3 regions of the Tenacibaculum sp. TB-53 genome follow, and region 3 is predicted to be linked to each of the others. Evidence: riboswitches for the same ligand, from Rfam matches in the RefSeq annotation. Region 3 holds a riboswitch; each other region holds the start of a gene.
The links. A riboswitch is a leader RNA that binds a small molecule or an ion and turns the genes downstream of it on or off. The one in region 3 is predicted to bind cobalamin.

Region 1 (6,908 bases), 1.0 Mb from region 3:
CTGCCATATTTCTTACGGATAAAGCACTTTGGTCATCAGGGTGAATGTCTAACTTTTTACGTAAATCTCTTTCTAGTCGATTACCAAACGTAATAGCCTGATCTAAATTTAAATCTGGATTATACCCTATATTAATTTGACTGATATAATCGTTATTTCCGTATAGTTTTTGTGCTGTTGTTACAGGCATGTAGGTTAATCGTTCTTCATTATCTCCTCCTTTATCTGAAAATATTCCGACTACTTTATATGAAATACCATCAACATTTACTCTTTTTCCTAAAGCTGGTTTTTCTCCAAATAAATCTTGTTTAACAAGACGACCAATAATAATAACCTTTGCATTATTTTTTAAATCTAACTCGTTAATATACCTTCCTTCATCAATAATTGTTTTTTCTAAAAATTGATGATCTGGGTGTACAGCTCGTAATTGATAATTATTTTGATTGTTCTTATAAGTTATATTTACACTCTTGTATATTCTTGCTGTTAAATGTTGAATCTTGTTTTCATATTCATCTTTAACATAATCAAAATCCTTATTTTTTAACTGAATTCTTCTTCCTGTTTGTAACCCTTTGTAAGGCTTAGAGGTTTTCCACACTCTTACAAACATAGCATTGGTTGCATCGTCTACAAAAGCTGTTTTAAACTGATTTTGTAATCCAGATACAATTCCAAATAATAGTGTAAACAATAAAATTGCAAAAGCTACCGTAAATCCTGATAAAACCGAACGCAGCTTATTTTTACCAATACTTTGAAATATTTCTCTCCAGCGATCTAAATCAAACATAATTAAATTGCTTTTGCTTTATTCGTTGCTGTTTTTGTTAACTCATCGCTAATAATAACACCATCTTTTAACCGAACAACTCTATTAGTTTGTTCTGCTACTTCTTCTTCGTGTGTAATTACAAAAACAGTCATACCTTCATCGTTAATTTCTTTTAATAAATCCATTACCGAATCGGTTGTTGTAGAATCTAACGCTCCTGTTGGTTCATCTGCTAATACAACTTTTGGCTTGGTAGCTAAAGCTCTTGCAATTGCTACACGTTGCTTTTGACCTCCAGAAAGTTCATTTGGTAAGTGATTAGCCCATTCTTTTAACCCTACTTTTTCAAGATATTCTAAGGCTATTTCTAATCGTTCTTTTCTGCCAACTCCTTTATAGTATAATGGTAATGCTACATTTTCTAAAGCTGTTTTATAAGAAATCAAATTGAATGACTGAAAAACGAATCCTAAAAACTTATTACGTAATACTGCAGCTTTCTTTTCATTTAAGTTTTCTATCAACTGTCCGTTTAAGTAATAGTTTCCTTCATCATGTGTATCTAATAAACCTACAATATTTAATAAGGTAGATTTCCCCGATCCTGAAGACCCCATAATTGATACAAATTCGCCTTCTTTTATATGTAAATCTAATCCTTTTAAAACATGAAGTGAGTCTTTTCCTATAGGATAAGATTTGTGAAGATTTTCTATTCGAATCATAGTGTTAGTTAATTTTTAAATAAAAAATAAATACTAATTCTTCTAATCTACTAATAAATTATTGTTAAATCATTATTTACTTTCTTACAAGACGCTTAATTTTGATTTATGTTACAAGTTAACACTTAATTTTTTGAAAAAAATTAAATATGAACAATTTACCTAGTAATAAAAAAGTGATTTTATTTGATGGTGTCTGTAATTTTTGCAACGATAGTGTGCTAAAAGTTATAAAATATGATGTTAAAAATCAGTTTGTTTTTACTTCTCTTCAATCGGATATAGGAAAAGAAATAACACAATATTTAGGGATAGACACTTCCAAGGTTGATTCTATTATTTTATACGAGCCAAATGTTGCTTATGATATTAAATCTACAGCTGCGTTAAAAATTATGAATGATTTTGGTGGAGTTTGGAAATTAACGCAATTTTTTTTGATATTTCCAGAGAGTTTTAGAAACTTAGTATACGATTACATTGCTAAAAATCGCTATAAATGGTTTGGTAAAAAAGATGCCTGTATGGTTCCTTCTAAAGAAATACAAGAAAAGTTTTTATAAAAAACAAGCTCACCAAATTGGTGAGCTTATGCATAGCAATATTTCCCTTTTCTAGGGGACGACTTAATTAAAATAAATTTTTGAAGCTCCTACTCCTACTTCTGTTGAATATATTTTATTCTTAGTATTAATATCATACACCATTAACTCACTTACTTCTTGAAATTCATATTCAGCAACAAATAATTGATTATCTCTTACATTCATTCCATAAATAACTCCTACATCAATACCTTCTTCAGCTAACTCATTTGCTGTCTCTTTAATACCGTAAACTTTATCTGTATTTCCTTGATAATAATATATTTTGTTATTAGAATATGCTAAATAAGTAGCCCTTTTATTTTCAGGAAAAGCTAATTCTTTGATTATTGTATTATCAGTTGTATTAATAATAGAAATTGAAGAAGGAGTATTTTTAGTAGCTTTATAGTATGGAGCTGGTCCATATTCTAAAGGTTTACCTTCAGACAAAACAATTAAATTACCTGTAGCATCAAAAGCCATATCATCAGGATTATCTTTTACTGTTATTGTTGATACTACATTATTATTATTTAAATCTACTACAGAAACAATGTTGTTTGATGACCAACCTCCTTTATGTGAGATATATAATTTATTACCTTTATTTACAATTTGCTCTACACCATTAGCTAGTGAAATTGTATTCTCTTCAATAGTATTAGTTTCAATATCTATAATAGCTACATAATCATCATTCTCATTTGCACCATCACCCCAGTTTGTAACATATCCTTTTCCATTTACAATAGTCATATATCTTGGATTGTTTAACCCTGTTGTAATTTGTCCCTTCTTTTTAAAAGTATATCTATCTGCAATTACAATCATATTAGCATCATTTAAAATGATATAAGCATCTGTTTCAGAAAAAGCTATTGATTGAATTAATCCTGCTAACAATGCTCCATTTTTACCTGCATAAATAAAATTTTGTGACTCAGATAACTCATTATTCACGTAAGAAATAAATCCATCTTTATTTCCATAAAGTCCTTCTCCACTTACAATAACTCCATTATCGTATTTGTCTCTAATTACTTCAACTATTTTATCTTCACTAGAACAAGAGATAAGTACTATACTTATTAAAAAAAGTTGTAAAAGTAGTTTTGTTATTTTCATTGGTTTAAAATTTATAATTTAAATTGATATTAAAATTTGTTCCTGGCATAGGACGCAAATTTGAGAAATAATACACTTCATTAAATATATTATTAAGCATGAATCCTATCGTTGGAAGTTTTGATTGTTCTCTAGATAACTTAAAGGTTACTCCTAAGTTTTGAACATTTACCGATTTTACAGAATAAGTTTTTGAGTTTGTTGGGTTTGTATATACACTACTTTGATATAAACTTTGTATAAAAATTTTCATCCTTTTATAATCATATCCCACATTAAAATTTAATAAATGCTTTGGTGCAAATGGTAATACTTTTCTTGTTTCTATATTTTCCGCTAACGTAAACGTATAATTGGAAGAGAAGTCAACTATATGTTCTCCTATCTCTTTCTTAAAACTCACATAAGTTTCAATTCCTTTATTAACCACATCACCTACATTTCTTGGTCTCCACAAATTGCTGCCACCTGTTGGTAACCAAAGAATTTTATCATTAATATGGATATAAAATAATGTAGATGTTATATTTATATTTTCATTTTTAAGAGAAGCTCCCAATTCCCCTTGTTTTGAATTTTCTGGTATTAAGTTTAAATTTCCTACTACAGGCCAATACATTTCATTATAAGTAGGTACTCGATAATTTGTTGAAAAATTGGCTAGGATGTTTAATTGATTAGCTAATCTATATTCTCCTCCTACGAATAAAGACAGAGGCACATTAAAATCTGAATTAATTTCTTTTCTAACTTGTAAATTCGTTATTAATTTTTCAGTAGGTTGATATTTAACACTTCCTACAAAAGCAACTGAATTTCTTATTTCAGTACCTATATCAGAACTACTGCCGTTTATATTTTCATAAATAGTTTTGTAATTAAACGACAAAACATTAGATGATCTATAAGTTAAAGAGTGGTTTATAAATACATTTTTTGACTTTCCAAATTCAAAATTTTCAACATCCTTATTCCTATAATAACTATACTTTTGTGTTAGATAGGCTAAGTTTAACTCCTGTTTAAACTGTGACGAAAACGCATACTTCCATTGTAATAAATTTCGTTCATTGAAATCTTCATTTCGTTCGCTACTCGCAGATGGATTTGGGAAACCGTTGGAAAAAAAACGATTTCCATAGTAAGCGGTCGAATAAAACGATAAAGTATTTGTAGGAGTAAACTTATAACCTATGACAAAATTAATTCCGTAGTTTTTGTAATTACCATTTTCATTAGTTAGTAGGTTTCCATAATCATCTTTATACCGCTCATCAATATATGTGTAATCATTATCGGAATAATTAAACGTAGAAGCTAATTTTATACTCCACTTATCTGTTCCTACTGAGCTTTTAAAAAAATTAGACGTTGTATTGTAACTTCCGTAAGAAGTAAATAATTGAAATTTTTGATGCTCTTTAAACAACAATTCATCTTTCAAGTGTACCGTACCACCAATGGCACCAGAACCATATTCAGCACTATTTCCTCCACTTTGAACAATGATATTATCATTCAAGCTTGCAGATAATGAATTAAAATCTGTTTGTCCGCTTCCTACAGCATTAATGGGAATACCATTCCATAAAACCAACGTATTTGAAGCCGATGTTCCTCTAAAACGAGCGGTACTCACACCTCCATTTCCATAATCTCTAAAAGCTATTGGACTATTATATCGTAGAAGGTTTGTTAAGTTGATAGGGTTTTTTGTTTGTTCTTTAACTCCAATCTTTAATTCTTTTGTAGCAATGCGTTTTTTTTCTACATTTCTCTTCCCGTTAACTATTACCTCTTTTAATTTATTAACAGTTATAGTATCTTTTTGGGAAAAAAGATTAGTTGTAAAAAACAGTATAAATATTATTGTTATTTTCTTCATTATACATTAAACTTTTATCCCGAAAGTTTTAATTAAATTATAATAATTGGCAGGTCTCCTGGCTTGCGTCTTGTAACATACCTTCCCATTAAAAAAACAGTGGTTTGAGTATTTGTTACAAGCTTAATAGCTTACAGTTGCGGGAACAGCTTCGGTTTTGCACCGAATTCCCTTTTAATTCTCTTTAATAGATGATTAAAGAAAAACCAAAAATCACGGCAAATGTATAGTATTCTTATAAATTAGCAACCATCAAGTCATGATAATTTGCGAATTTTGTTTGTAAGTTTTCTGAAATCGTATAATAATCTGGATGAATCATTTTTGCTAAGCATTCAATTCCTTCCACCAAAGTACCAGCAGAAGATTGTGTAAACATGGCAAAGTCGGCAATGTACACTTGTTTATTTTTTACTGCTCTTAAAGACGTCCATTCTTCCCTTTCTTCTAAAAATTTCATATCCTCTAGAGTTCTATCAATTCCGTATCCGCAAGGAGCGATAATCAATACCTCTGGATTGTATTTTACAATTTTATCCCAAGAAATTACAATACTATCTCCTGATGGATGCGATAACAAATCAATTCCTCCAGCATAGCCTATTTGATGAGGAATCCAGTGCCCGCAGTTAAACAACGGGGCTATCCACTCTAATAACATCACACTTTTCGATTGGATTCTATGTTCACGTTGTACATCCACAATATCATAAATACGCTTTTTCAATCCACTCACATATGCCTCTCCTACCGCTTCCTGCTTCATAGCTTTTGCAATGGTCAATGCATTCTCAAAAACATCTTCTAAAGAATTTGGAGTAATTGATATTAATTCTGGAACTTTAGGTAATTTATAAGCTGATTTTGCCACAGATTCTGTATCTATCTGGCAAACATCACATACATCTTGTGTAAAAACAATGTCGGGTGCGATACGTTCTAAAACAGGTTCATCCACATAATACAACGTCTTTCCTTCTGCCTTGGTTTTAGAGAAAATAGCTGTTATCTCTTTACTCGTTAACACTTTTCCTTCCAACTTATATCGAACAGCTACTTCTTTTTCTTTTAGAGCTACTTCTGGGCACTCAAAAGTTATTCCGTTTAAATAATCTTGTAACCCCATGTCATAAATCATTTGGGTTACTGCTGGCATAAAAGAAGATACTGTCATAATTCGTGGTTTTAGTTCAGCAAAAATAAACAGTTCTCTATTTTAATTTGTTTTTTATTAAAAATCTTTCCAATCTTTGTGTCAACATAAAATGCGATTTCATGATATATTATATCTCAGGAGGTGAACGCTCAGGCAAAAGTAGCTATGCTCAAAAGCTAGCCGAATCTTTATCTGACACCCCTATTTACCTAGCCACCTCTCGTATTTGGGATGAAGGTTTCAAGCAACGAGTTGACAGACATATTTCTGATAGAGATGAACGCTGGACCACTGTTGAAGAAGAAAAATGGTTAAGTAAGGTGATCTCTGAAAAACAAACGGTGGTTGTTGATTGTGTTACATTATGGCTAACAAACTTCTTTGTAGATACAAAATATGATATTGAAAAAGCGCTAGAAATTGCTAAAGAAGAAATTAACAAGTTGGTTGAAATTGACGCCAATATTATCATCATTTCTAATGAAATTGGTATGGGATTACATGCCAATTCTGAATCTGGAAGAAAATTCACACAACTACAAGGCTGGACGAACCAATACATAGCAAAATTGGCTGATAAAGCAACTTTTATGGTATCTGGACTTCCTTTAACTTTAAAATAACACATGACAACAACAATAACTCCTAT
Region 2 (6,908 bases), 140 kb from region 3:
AGAGAATAGAAGATTTTTCTAATGTATTATTTTCTTTTGCTCCTGAAGGAGATGAGAAAACTTGGGAGAGAGTTGAAGCGTATACAATAGATAAAGAAGTTGTTTATCTTGATCCTAAAGAAGCACCAAGTCAAACAGTTATTGTTATTGAAACTGATGGTTTTGAAGCCTTGAAGAGAGAGGTAATTTATATGAATGAGTATCTTCAAGAAAATGGAGTTCAAAACAACAGGTTTTTAAAGTCTTCATTAGATTTAAGTACTAAATCTGCAAGAAACACTGGATTAGAAACTACGAAGTTAGATAAAATAAGATTAAATGACGATGAAGAGCCTTGGATAAGTGGTGCTGCTGAGGTATATGCAATAACATCTGGTATTAAAGATGATAAAAATAACCCTGAAATTAAGATAATACCTATGTATTATTTAGATCATGACGATACTGATTATTACCCGAATCAAATATTATTGTTTTGGGATGATTATCAATATCAAGCAGCAAATATTCAGTTATTTGAAAAAGATGACAATACAAATTATAAAGACTTAGTTTCTGCTATTGTAAATGGAGTTTTTCAAATTATAGGAACAGTTTCAACACAACCTTGGGTTAATGTTTTGGGTCAGGTTGCTGGAGCAATAATTCAAGCGATGCCTGATAGCTGGTATGCCAATAATGATGATTATGTAGATTCGTTTTATACAATTGAAAAAAATAAGAGTTACTATAATTATTATGGAGCTAGAAGAAATGCAAAGGTGAACTTATCTCCTTTTTATGTAGCTCCAAATTAAAAAATAAATTTAAAGGAATAACAAAAACCTCGCCAATAAGCGAGGTTTTCTTTACAACTAAAATTTGAAAAAAAAACTAAGAATTTTTCTTAGTAAGCGTCTTCATGTACAGCTTTGATAGCTCTACCAGAAGGTTCGTTTTGGTTTTGAAAACTTTTATCCCAAGCCAGTGCGGTAGGGGTGCTACAAGCAATTGAAGGCACAGACGGAACTGTTAAAGCAGCAGTTTCACTTGGAAAATGCTCTTCAAATATTGAACGATAATAGTATTCTTCTTTAGCTCTTGGTGTTTGTGTAGGAAAGCGATGTGGAGCATTTGCCATCATTTCGTCAGTAATAGCAGCTTCTACAACTTCCTTTAAGGTGTCAATCCAGTTGTAGCCAACTCCGTCAGAAAATTGTTCTTTTTGTCTCCAAGCTACTTCTTTTGGTAAATAGCTCTCAAAAGCTTTACGTAACACCCATTTTTCCATACGTTCACCATTAATCATTTTGTCTTCTGGGTTAATACGCATTGCTACATCCATAAATTCTTTATCTAAAAATGGTACACGACCTTCAATTCCCCAAGCCATTAAGCTTTTATTGGCGCGTAAACAATCGTATTGATACAATTTATCTAATTTTCGTACAGTTTCTTTATGGAATTCTTCTGCATTAGGGGCTTTATGGAAGTATAAATATCCTCCAAAAAGTTCATCAGCACCTTCGCCAGATAAGACCATTTTTATTCCCATAGATTTAATAACACGTGCCATTAAATACATTGGAGTAGAGGCACGAACTGTTGTAATATCGTAAGTTTCCAGGTTGTAAATAACATCTTTTATTGCGTCTAAGCCTTCTTGAATAGTAAAGGTTATTTCATGATGAATAGTATCAATATATTCCGATACTTTTTTAGCTGCAGCTAAATCAGGTGAACCTTCTAAACCAATAGAAAATGAATGTAATTGCGGATACCAAGCAGCATCTTTATCACCAGATTCTACGCGTTTAGCAGCATATTTTTTTGCAATAGCAGAGGTGATGGAAGAATCCAATCCACCTGAAAGTAATACTCCATAAGGTACATCACTCATTAGTTGCCTATGAACAGCGGCTTCTAAAGCATCGCGAACTTCATCTATGGAGGTCTTATTGTCTTTCACAGCTTCGTATTCCATCCAATCACGAGAATACCATTTTTGTAATCCGTCTTCACGCGTATAATAGTGTCCTGGAGGAAAAATTTCGATTTTGTTACAAACTCCTTCTAGCGCTTTTAACTCAGAGGCCACATAAAAAGTTCCGTGTTTATCCCATCCCATGTATAAAGGAATAATTCCCATATGGTCACGAGCTACTAAATATTCATCTGTAATTGAATCGTACACAGCAAAACCAAAAATCCCGTTTAAATCATCTAAAAACTCAACTCCCTTTTCTTTGTATAAAGCTAAGATAACCTCACAATCAGATTTAGTTAAAAACTCATGTTTTTCCTTAAGTTGTTTTCTTATTTCTTTATGATTATATATTTCTCCATTAGCAGCTAAGACAAATCTACGGTCATGGCTAAATAGAGGTTGTTGTCCAGAGGCAGGATCAACAATTGCTAGTCGCTCATGTGCCATAATTGTTTTTTCATCGCTATAAATTCCACTCCAGTCTGGACCTCTATGGCGAACTTTCTTAGCCATTTCTAATAATTGAGGTCTTAATTTATCTGAAGATTGTTTTAAATCAAACGCACATACAATTCCACACATAATTTTAATTTTATTGTTTATTATAATGCAAATAACTGAATGATGTTTTTGTTTTTAAACAATTATGCTTTTTTTGGTTATATATTGTAACTTTAAAAGTTGAAAAACATATTTTAATTAACTTTAATTTGCGTTTTAAGCTATTATTATTCTACTTTTTAATTATTCTTATAACAATTATGAGAGTTTACTTTTATCGAAAAAGAAGGAAGTATAATTTTAACAGTAAAATTAGTGTTTCTTTCCTACGACTAAAATATATTTGCCGCGGTTTTTCTTTATTGTAAAGAAAATTAAAAGGGAATTAGGTGAGAATCCTAAACTGTACCCGCAACTGTAAACTTAGTCTATTAAAATTATAGATACTTGTTATTTCTTACGCCACTGTTTTTACGGGAAGGTAGTAGCAAGATGTTAGTCAGGAGACCTGCCAAAATTTAATTCATTGCTTTTCTTTCGGGTTAAAAGAAGAAGCAGTAAAGAACATTTGAAATATAATGTTTGTATTTTTTTGTTTTCAGAAACTTTAAATTTAATTATAATAATGATACGTAATTATAGTATTGTATTGGTATGTTTAATATCAGTTTTTTTTTCATGTTCAAGTGATTCAACGAAACAAGAACCAACTCCAATTTATGATAATTCTTTTATACTAAGTTATGAGGGGGACAAAACAGTGGTAGGGCATTTAGATGAAAGTCAAGTTTTTACCCTAAATGTATATGAGTCTCTAAATAAAAATTCAATATCTTTTACAAACTTTGAAAATAGTTTATTCATAGTGTCTCAAGACGGACCTAATTTTGTTACAAAATTAAACTTAAAAGATCTTGCAGAAGAAGTAACAGTGACTACATCTAAGGTAAGTAGCCCTTCGTACTTGGCCATGTACTCAGAAACTGATGGAGTAATCATTTCTACTGGTGGAAGAGGAAGACGAAGAACATATGATTTATCGTTTTTTAATGTAAGTGAAGGAGTTAAAGATAAAATTGATGGAGTTTCTTCAAAAGTATTGTTTTCAAAATCAGGAGTATTGGTAGATGGAGAAAACATATTGATTGCTGACGATAAAGAGTTGAAAGTATTAAATATCAAAGATAAGTCAATAAAAACCACAGTAATATTTGATGATGTAATTTCAGGAATCTTAAAAGATAAAAACAATAAAATTTGGATAGGAACTGAGAAAAGAATTGGAGATGCTAAGTTTGTAAGTTTGACAACTGATTATGGTATTGATGAAATGGTTACATTAACAGGAGTGAATTTATATAAGAATAGTATGCTTTCTGTAAGTGAGTCAGGTAGTAATGTTTATTGGTCAGAAGTGTCAACAGGAGTGATTCACCGTTTTAACACAGAAACAAAAAAAGCAGAAGAATTTATTAATCCAACTACAGAAGGAATAATGCTTACAACTGTTATAAGAGAGCATCCTATTACAGAAAAAGTATATGTTTTAGGCGCAGAAGATTTTTTTGATACGGAAAAAAGTATACTTACTATATATAATGAAGATAAATCTGTTTTTAAAACTGTAAAAGGAATAGGTAACTCGCCAATAGATATTTTCTTCTCTAAAGAAGATTTTTCTGTAAATTAAGTATTGTTTATTTATTTTTAATACAAAAAAGTTTGTAAAATCAAAATCACTTTATACATTTGTAGCATAATGATAAAACAACAATTAAATAACTGGTGGTGGAAAACTCATAACTTACGTTAGTGAGACCATCTTGTTATATCTATAATACAACGAAAAGGCTTATCTCATGATAAGCCTTTTTTGTTTTTTACATATTAAATAAAATGAAAAAAATTACCTTTAAAACAATAGCAAAAAAACAATTGGCAGATATGATAACGCCAGTTAGCTTGTATTTAAGAACAAGAGACAAGTATGCGAATAGTTTGCTGTTAGAAAGTTCAGATTATCATAGTAAAGAAAATAGTTATTCGTTTTTGTGTATAGAACCTTTGATAACCATCAAGGCAGAAAATGATGAATTGTTATTGTCGTATCGAAAAGAAGAATTAGAAAGAGAGCCTATTCAAAGAAATTTTTATAAGAAGTTTGATGCGTATAGCAATGTTATTTCGATAAATTGTTCAGAGGAAATAAAATCATTTAATGGATTGTATGGTTATACAACTTTTGATGCGGTTCAATACTTTGAAACAATTCAGTTAAAATCAGATAAAGCACCTTCTGAAATTCCAGTATTACAGTATAGCTTTTTCCGATTTATTGTAGCAATCAATCATTTTAAAAATGAAATGATTTTGATAGAAAATATACCAGAAGGAGAAGAATCTCGATTATCAGAAATAGAAAACTTAGTAAACTCTCAATCTTTTGCTAAATATGACTTCGTTTTTGAAGGAGAAGAAACTTCGAATATCACGGATGAGGAATTTAAGCAAAGTGTAACAAAAGCAAAGGAACACTGTAAAAGAGGAGATGTTTTTCAGTTGGTTTTATCACGTCAATTTCAACAAAAATTTAAAGGAGATGAATTTAATGTGTACAGAGCATTACGCTCTATAAACCCTTCTCCATATTTATTTTATTTTGACTACGGAAGCTTTAAATTGATGGGGTCTTCGCCAGAAGCACAAATTAAGATAAATGAAGGTCAGGCTATTATTAATCCAATTGCAGGAACCTTTAGAAGAACAGGTGATGATGAAAAAGATAGGGAGTTGGCGAAAGAGTTAGCAAATGACCCGAAAGAAAATGCAGAACATGTAATGTTGGTTGATTTAGCGAGAAATGATTTAAGTAAACATGCAACCAATGTAACAGTTGAAACCTACAAAGAGGTTCAATATTTTAGTCATGTAATTCACTTGGTATCAACAGTAACAGGTAAAATTACAGGAAACCCAATAGAAATTGTTGGAGATACATTTCCAGCAGGAACATTAAGTGGAGCACCAAAATACAAAGCCATGGAATTGATAGATACATACGAAAATCAAACTCGTGGATTTTATGGAGGATGTGTTGGTTTTATTGGACTGAACGGAAATGTAAATCAAGCCATAGCAATTCGTTCTTTTGTAAGTAAAAATAATACTTTGTTTTACCAAGCAGGTGCAGGAATTGTAATTAATTCTAAAGAAGAAAACGAACTACAAGAAGTAAATAATAAGTTAGCAGCACTTAAAAAAGCATTGGTGTTAGCAGAAGAAATATAAAATTAGAATTGAGATGTTTGTATTTACATGTAGGATATACATGTTTTATTATTACTCAAACCTCAATACTCAATACTATAAATATGAAGATATTAATATTAGATAATTACGACTCATTTACCTATAATTTGGTACATTATGTGGAGGATATAACAGGAAAGTTGCCAGATGTGTATCGTAACGATGAAATTTCAGTAGATGAAATTAAAAAATACGATGCTATTATTCTGTCACCAGGACCAGGTATTCCTGATGAAGCAGGTATTTTAAAGGAAACTATAAAAACCTATGCAGGTAAAATTCCAATTTTTGGAGTGTGTTTGGGTTTGCAAGCAATAACGGAAGTTTTTGGAGGTAAGTTAGAAAACTTGAACGATGTATTTCATGGAGTAGCTACTGAAATGAAAGTGACTAAAAATAATGCAATTACCTTTAAAGATATTTCAGAAACTTTTGAAGCTGCACGTTATCACTCTTGGATTGCTTCACACAACAACTTTCCTGAGGAACTAGAAATAACAGCAGTTGATGAAGAAGGAAGCATTATGGCATTACGCCATAAAGAATTTGCTATTGAAGCAGTACAGTTTCACCCAGAAAGTATTTTAACTCCAGACGGAAAAAAAATGATTCAGAATTTTATTGCTTTTGCCGAAAGCCAAAAGCCAAAAGCTTAAAGCTATTGATATGAAAAAAATACTAAACACCCTATTTGAACAAAAACGATTGACCAAGGAACAATCGAAAGAAGTTTTGATAAATATTGCACAAGAAAAATACAATGCTTCACAAATAGCTGCATTCATTACCGTGTTTTTAATGCGACCAGTTTCGGTTGATGAATTATCAGGGTTTAGAGAAGCTTTATTAGAATTAGCGATAAAGGTAGATTTATCAGATTTTAATACGATTGATTTATGCGGAACAGGGGGAGATGGAAAAAATACGTTCAACATTTCAACATTAACCTCATTTATTGTGGCGGGAACAGGACATAAAGTTGCAAAACATGGAAATTATGGTGTGTCTTCTGCATCAGGTTCTTCTAATATGTTAGAGTTTTTAGGATACAATTTCACAAATGATGAGACTACGTTAAAGCGTCAGTTAGAAGAAGCAAATATTTGTTTTTTACACGCACCGTTATTTCATC
Region 3 (6,908 bases):
ATATGGGCTGCCGGTGTATCTGCTAAAACATTTGATGGTTTTTCAAAAGAAAGCTTTGGTGCTGGTAGAAGGTTAAAAACAAATCAGTTCAACCTAGTACATTCATATGATAATATTTATGCTTTAGGTGACTGTGCTTTGATTTTAGGAGATGAAAGCTATCCTAAAGGACATCCTCAATTAGCACAACCTGCATTACAACAAGCTAGAAACTTAGCTAAAAACCTTTCTAGAAAAGATACAAACTGGAAAACTTTTCAATATAATGATAAAGGTTCATTAGCTATTATTGGAAGAAATAAGGCTGTATTAGATTTCCCAGGACAAAAACAATCATTAAAAGGTTTTGTTGCATGGTTAATTTGGATTTTTGTACATATTATGGGGCTTGTAAACTTCAAAAACAAAGTAAGAACTCTATACAACTGGTTAGGCTATTACATATACAAAGACCAATATTTTAGAATGATTATTAAACCTACTCAAAGAGATACTAAATAAAATACGCATGAAAAATTTAAGCATTGTAGTAATACTACTTTTTACAATTATTACTGTTGGTTGTAATTCAGAAAAATCGAAAACCAATAAAAAAACAGAAGAAGTTGAACAAGTTGTATCTCCATCTGACACACTAACTAAACACCTAAAACCATTTAATCCTAATTTACCAACTATTGGACTTTTAATGTTTAATGGGGTTTTACAAGGAGAAGTTATAGCAACGTCAGATGTATTTGGAAAAGCAGATAAAGATGGCAAACAACTTTTTAATGTAGTAGCTATTGCTGAAACAGCTAAACCCATTACTACTGAAGAAGGAATGCATTTTGTTCCCGACTATACTTTTGAAAACTGCCCTAAACTAACAGCCTTGTTTGTACCAAGCGCTTACGACATGTACGCACAAGTACATAATAATAAAGTTGTAGATTTTATAAAGACAAAAAATCAAGAAACCCAATACACTGTTAGTAATTGTGCTGGAGCTAATTTAATTGGTAAATCTGGTATAGCAGATGGTCATAAAATTGTAACATGGATTGGTGGTGGTGAACAACTACAAAAAGACTATCCAAATTTAAAAGTGCAAAACGACAGCTTAGTGACTTTTGTTAAGGATGGTAAGTTTTTATCTTCAAACGGAAATTTAGCAAGCTATATTTCAGCATTAGAACTTCTCGAAATTATGACAAATACTGAACATAGAAAATTTGTTGAAAGCTATCTATACTTGGACCAACTTAAAAACTGGAAAAAATAAACATTAGTTATAAATTTTCTTTTTCAAACATAAGCATCAATTTATTGGTGCTTTTTTTATTACCAGTTCTAAAAAAATAATACATACATTTACCCCGATAAGTTCTTTACATACTTCATCAACCGAAAAGGTTTTACTTAACTGTAGATTAATAGGGAATCGTGTGCAAATCACGAACTGTCGCGCAACTGTAAGTAACACACCAAAAGTTTTTATCCTAGTATATCCACTGCCAAAAGCGGGAAGGATGATAAAAGCTGTTATAAGTCAGGAGACCTGCCTATTCGGATATTGACAATGCTTTCGCGATTTGAAGCTTTTGGGTCATACCGATGATATATTTTTAACGCACACTTTCTTTATGAAATGCTGTGCTTTTTTGGTATGTCATTATTTTTCCTCAAACATCTTATCGTTTTTAGCATTTCGAAGCATCTAAAAGAGCTTTTAAAATTAATGTTTAATTATAAAAGTTTAAAAGAAAATGCAAACGCACATTCTTGGCTATCCGCGTATTGGTAGCAACAGAGAACTCAAAAAAGCCTGCGAGCAATATTGGTCAGGCAAAACTAGTTTACAGGAACTTCTTGAAACAGGAAGAAATATCTGTCAACAAAATTGGAAAACACAACAAGAAGCAGGCATAGACCTTATTCCTTGTAATGATTTTTCTTATTATGATCAGGTGTTAGACATGACGCTTACTGTTGGAGCTATTCCTAAACGTTACAATGAAGTAATGTTAAAAACTTCAAATTCTGAACTTGACCTTTACTTTGCTATGGCAAGAGGATATCAAAAAGATGATCTTGATATCACTGCTATGGAAATGACTAAATGGTTTGACACCAATTACCATTATATCGTTCCTGAATTTTATAAAAATCAGGAATTCAAACTATTTTCTAACAAAATTGTTAATGAGTTTGTCGGAGCTAAACAAGCAGGGATTAATGCTAAGCCTGTAATTATTGGTTTGGTTAGCTACCTTCTTTTAGGTAAAGAAAAAGAAGAAGGTTTTGATAAATTAGATTTAGCCCCAAAACTACTCCCTGTATATATTGAAATTCTACAAGAACTTCAAACACAAGGTGCTGAATGGATTCAGTTTGACGAACCTTTTTTAGCATTAGATTTGAGTGAAAAAGCCAAAGAAACCTATCAATTTATCTATAATGAGATTAGAAAAAAGTTTCCTAAACTAAAGTTTATAGTTACTACTTATTTTGAAGGTTTAAAAGACAATCTTTCATTAGCTAACATACTTCCTTTAGACGCATTGCATATCGACTTAGTTCGCTGCGAAGAACAGCTAGATGATGTATTGAATACTCTTCCTAAAAATAGAATCTTATCGTTAGGTGTTGTAGATGGAAGAAACATTTGGAAAAATGACTTTAAAAAGTCATTACAGCTAATAAAAAAAGTCACTGATAAGTTAGGTTCTGAAAAAACCTTTATTGCTTCTTCTTGTTCTTTGTTGCATTCTCCTTGTGATTTAGATTTAGAGATCTCTCTTGACACTGACATTAAACAATGGCTTTCTTTTGCTAAACAAAAACTTACCGAAGTAAGCTTATTAAAAGAGTTATCTGAAAACACTAGTGATGAAAATATTTTAAATGCTTTTGAAGAAAATAAAAAAGCTATTGCCAATAGAAAATCTTCAGCATTAATCCATCATAACGATGTAAAACTACGTGTTGATTCCATTAACGAAACAGATTCTAGAAGAAAAAATAGTTTTTTAATTCGTAAAGAAGCACAAGAAAAAGTATTGAATTTACCGCTATTCCCTACTACAACCATTGGTTCCTTCCCTCAAACTAAAGAAGTAAGAAGCTGGAGAGCTCAATTTAAAAAAGGTATCTTAAGTAGTGAGGAGTACAAATTCCTACTAAAAAAAGAAACCCAAAAAACCATTCAATGGCAAGAAAAAATAGGGTTAGATGTATTAGTTCATGGTGAGTATGAGCGAAACGATATGGTAGAGTATTTTGGTGAACAACTTGCTGGAGTTACATTTACTAAAAAAGGTTGGGTTCAAAGTTATGGTAGTCGTTGTGTAAAACCTCCTATTATTTATGGGGATGTATACAGACCACACCCAATGACTGTTTATTGGTCACAATACGCACAATCTTTAACTGACAAATGGGTTAAAGGAATGCTTACAGGCCCTGTTACTATTTTACAATGGTCATTTGTTCGTGACGATCAACCTCGTAGCATTACTTGCCAACAAATTGCACTGGCTATACGTGATGAAGTTAGAGACCTAGAAAATGCTGGTATTAGAATTATTCAAATTGATGAGCCTGCTATAAGAGAAGGTTTACCGTTACGAAAATCAGGGTGGAATGATTATCTAAAGTGGGCTGTTGAAGCTTTTAAAATTTCATCTTGTGGTGTAAATGACGCTACACAAATACATACACATATGTGCTATTCTGAATTTAATGACATTATTCAAAGCATTGCTGATATGGATGCCGATGTAATTACTATTGAATGTTCTCGCTCTCAAATGGAGTTGTTAAACGCTTTTGCAGATTTCAAATATCCGAATGAAATTGGGCCTGGGGTTTATGACATCCACTCACCAAGAGTTCCTTCAAAAGAAGAAATGGTTGAATTACTACAAAAAGCACAAAAAGTTATTCCAGCTTCTCGTCTTTGGGTAAATCCTGATTGTGGTCTTAAAACTAGACATTGGGATGAAACTGAAAAAGCTTTAATAGCTATGGTTTCAGCTGCAAAAGAAGCCTATTTAAGCTATAATGCTAACACCTTAGAAACTGTAAATTAATAATAAAGTGCCTGAAATATTCTTTTCAGGCACTGATTATACTAACATATATAAAATGACCACAGAAGAAAAAATAGCAAAGTCGGAAACACGTATTTTCAAAGCCGTATTTCCAAATACAACCAATCATTATGACACCCTTTTTGGAGGAACCGCTATGCAACTAATGGATGAAGTTGCTTTTATTACAGCAACACGATTCTGCAGGCAAAAAGTTGTAACCGTAAGTAGTGATAAAATTGATTTTAAAAAGCCTATCCCTGCTGGAACTATTATTGAATTAGTAGGAAAAGTAAGTTATATAGGTAACAAAAGTTTAAAAGTTACTGTTAAAATTTTTACTGAACAGATGTACTCTCAACATAGAGAAAAAGCCATTGAAGGTGAATTCACCTTTGTTGCTATTGATGAAAATAAAACCCCTATTGCTGTCATAAAAACTGGCACTGAAGAACTACATTACTCACAAGAACATAACTAAAACTAAACAGAAATTTTGAAAATACAACCTCATAAAAGATTACATCTTCAAATAAAAATCTTTCGTAAGGTTAATATAGGCATCAGTGTACTGGTGCCTTTTTGTTTCTATTATCAACTCTTCTTCTTGGATTGTAGTCTCTACAAAGGACATTTCTAATAAACTACGTTTGATTTCAGTAGTAGGAGCTCCTTTTACTCGACAAACTCTGTGTAGGTATAAATTATGATTTTTAGCTAGTTCTATAAAGTTTTCTTCTTCTTTAAACGGTATAATAGTTGAAAACTTTCCATACTCCGACAATATTTCACTCACTCCTTTCAATAACTCTTCAAAAGATAATGAACTCGTAAAGCGCGCTTTGTTTCGCGATACATCTTCTGTTTCGTAGTTATCAGTATAAAATGGTGGATTGGATACAATTATATCATACTCTTCTTCATCTTCAGACATTTCTTCTGCAAATTCCACAAAAGAAGCATTGTAACAAAAGAGTCTATCTCCCCAATCAGACTGCTCAAAATTCTCAACCGTTTGCTCATAAGCGTTTGTATCAATCTCAACTGCATCAATAGTCATCGCATCACTTCGTTGTGCTAACATTAACGAAATGATTCCTGTACCAGAGCCAACATCTAATATTGTGTCTGGAAACTCTCCTAAATTACACCATGTTCCTAATAATACAGCATCAGTACCTATTTTCATCGCTGTTTTATCTTGATGCACTGTAAATTCTTTAAACTGAAATGGTTTCATTTATAAAAATTTTCCAAGAATTTTTTCTGCGTTGAAAAATAAGTACAACACAACAATTAATAAAACTACTAAAAACAACCCTCTTTTAGGATTCCCTCTTTTTCGATTACCGAAACGTCTTTTAAACTCCATTTCTTTATTTTCTAATTTCTACATTAATCACGTAAAATATCACGTTATAATTTTTGTTCCTCGTAACATTTCTCTTTTACCTGGAGGCCCGGGTAAACGCTCAACATCAAAACCTACTGCTTGCATTGCTCGTCGTACACTTCCCTTTGCTGAATAAGTTACTAAAACACCCTCTGGTTTTAACGCAGCAAACATAATTCTAAAAATATCCTCAGTCCACAAATCGGGTTGTACTCTTGCTCCAAAAGCATCAAAATAAATCAAATCAAAACTATTCTCATCGGTAATTTCAGCAAAAAATTGTTTGCGTTTAGTTAATGAAAAATTGGGAGTAATGTTGTGTTTTTCTTCCCAAGAAACTTCGTGAATTTTTTCAAAAAATTCTCTTTTATCATCGGCGTCCAACTCCGCAACATAATTTAATTTTGCTACTTCTTCTTTAGCTACAGGATATGCCTCTACTCCAACATAATCAATCTCCTTTTTAGCTTCCAATAACGTGATAAAAGAATTAAGTCCTGTACCAAAGCCTATTTCTAGAATAGAAACACTTTTAGTGTCTACATACTTCAGTCCATTTCTAATGAATACATGATATGCTTCTTGTATTGCTCCGTGTTTAGAATGATATTGTTCATTCCATTCTGGTAAATGAATGGTTGTAGAACCATCTGACGTTATGATAATTTCTCGTTTTATAACTAAACTATTTAATTAGTAATTTTTTAATCCTAGGTATTGGTCCAGTGCAAGTTGTTTTATGACAGGCAATACAACTATTTACAGCTTTGTTGAAATTTTGCTTTAAAGAATCTTTAGAACCAGAATATACTAATTGCATATTTTGAATATACAGTTTAGAAAAAGCTTCAAAACTTGCATTTCTATCTGCTGGGTCTGTTAAAACAGCATTATGAATATTCAAGTAAGTCTCAGGAAAGTCACCTATTGGCTCTCCTTCTAAAATCTTATTTTTAACGGTCATATTCCCTTCGTACATAGCATTCATTAAAGCTGCCATTTCAGAAGACTGATACATTATAAGTTCCTCTTTTGGTTGTTTCTTTTCCTCTTTGCAAGAAAAAAGCACCAAAGACATCAATAAAACAATAATTAATTGTTTCATTATTTTTTCATTAACACTCCATCTGCTTCAAAAGCATAGGTGTATTTTGGTTCTATAATTTTTGCTATTTCTTCTTCTGATTTTCCTGCATCTTTAGCATAATGTTTTAATTCATCAACAGAAATCTCAGTAACAAAAGCTTTACCGTTTACTACCACTTCTTTATTATCTGCATTTAAAGGCATGAAAAAACCATAATCTTTAAAACGTACCATTGATTCTTGTTCTTCACCTAAATCTAGCTTCATCCAACACCCTTTTTTCTTACATACTTCGTTTATTGTTGAAGTAAATTTTATGTTTAGAGTATCCCCTTTTTTTAAGTTTTTGAATTTTA

Region 1: another riboswitch for cobalamin. It lies ahead of AC3VJB_RS04805 (TonB-dependent receptor plug domain-containing protein); the one in region 3 lies ahead of metE (5-methyltetrahydropteroyltriglutamate--homocysteine S-methyltransferase).
Region 2: another riboswitch for cobalamin. It lies ahead of AC3VJB_RS08910 (NHL repeat-containing protein); the one in region 3 lies ahead of metE (5-methyltetrahydropteroyltriglutamate--homocysteine S-methyltransferase).

What each region holds. Positions count from the first base shown of each region.
Region 1 is NZ_CM202790.1:1,050,952-1,057,859, forward strand. Features, by position in the region: gene AC3VJB_RS04785 (ABC transporter permease) at 1-799, opposite strand, end outside; gene AC3VJB_RS04790 (ABC transporter ATP-binding protein) at 802-1,506, opposite strand; gene AC3VJB_RS04795 (thiol-disulfide oxidoreductase DCC family protein) at 1,656-2,069, shown strand; gene AC3VJB_RS04800 (YncE family protein) at 2,133-3,218, opposite strand; gene AC3VJB_RS04805 (TonB-dependent receptor plug domain-containing protein) at 3,223-5,103, opposite strand; cobalamin riboswitch at 5,135-5,329, opposite strand; gene AC3VJB_RS04810 (ABC transporter substrate-binding protein) at 5,339-6,277, opposite strand; gene AC3VJB_RS04815 (bifunctional adenosylcobinamide kinase/adenosylcobinamide-phosphate guanylyltransferase) at 6,379-6,882, shown strand; gene cobT (nicotinate-nucleotide--dimethylbenzimidazole phosphoribosyltransferase) at 6,886-6,908, shown strand, end outside.
Region 2 is NZ_CM202790.1:1,953,410-1,960,317, reverse strand. Features, by position in the region: gene AC3VJB_RS08920 (DUF3103 family protein) at 1-797, shown strand, start outside; gene asnB (asparagine synthase B) at 887-2,548, opposite strand; cobalamin riboswitch at 2,800-2,997, shown strand; gene AC3VJB_RS08910 (NHL repeat-containing protein) at 3,093-4,157, shown strand; gene AC3VJB_RS08905 (anthranilate synthase component I family protein) at 4,364-5,755, shown strand; gene AC3VJB_RS08900 (anthranilate synthase component II) at 5,839-6,432, shown strand; gene trpD (anthranilate phosphoribosyltransferase) at 6,443-6,908, shown strand, end outside.
Region 3 is NZ_CM202790.1:2,094,167-2,101,074, forward strand. Features, by position in the region: gene AC3VJB_RS09540 (NAD(P)/FAD-dependent oxidoreductase) at 1-501, shown strand, start outside; gene AC3VJB_RS09545 (DJ-1/PfpI family protein) at 509-1,264, shown strand; cobalamin riboswitch at 1,376-1,562, shown strand; gene metE (5-methyltetrahydropteroyltriglutamate--homocysteine S-methyltransferase) at 1,749-4,073, shown strand; gene AC3VJB_RS09555 (acyl-CoA thioesterase) at 4,129-4,554, shown strand; gene AC3VJB_RS09560 (tRNA1(Val) (adenine(37)-N6)-methyltransferase) at 4,594-5,313, opposite strand; gene mnmC2 (tRNA (5-methylaminomethyl-2-thiouridine)(34)-methyltransferase MnmC2) at 5,485-6,144, opposite strand; gene AC3VJB_RS09570 (hypothetical protein) at 6,152-6,571, opposite strand; gene AC3VJB_RS09575 (DUF4920 domain-containing protein) at 6,571-6,908, opposite strand, start outside.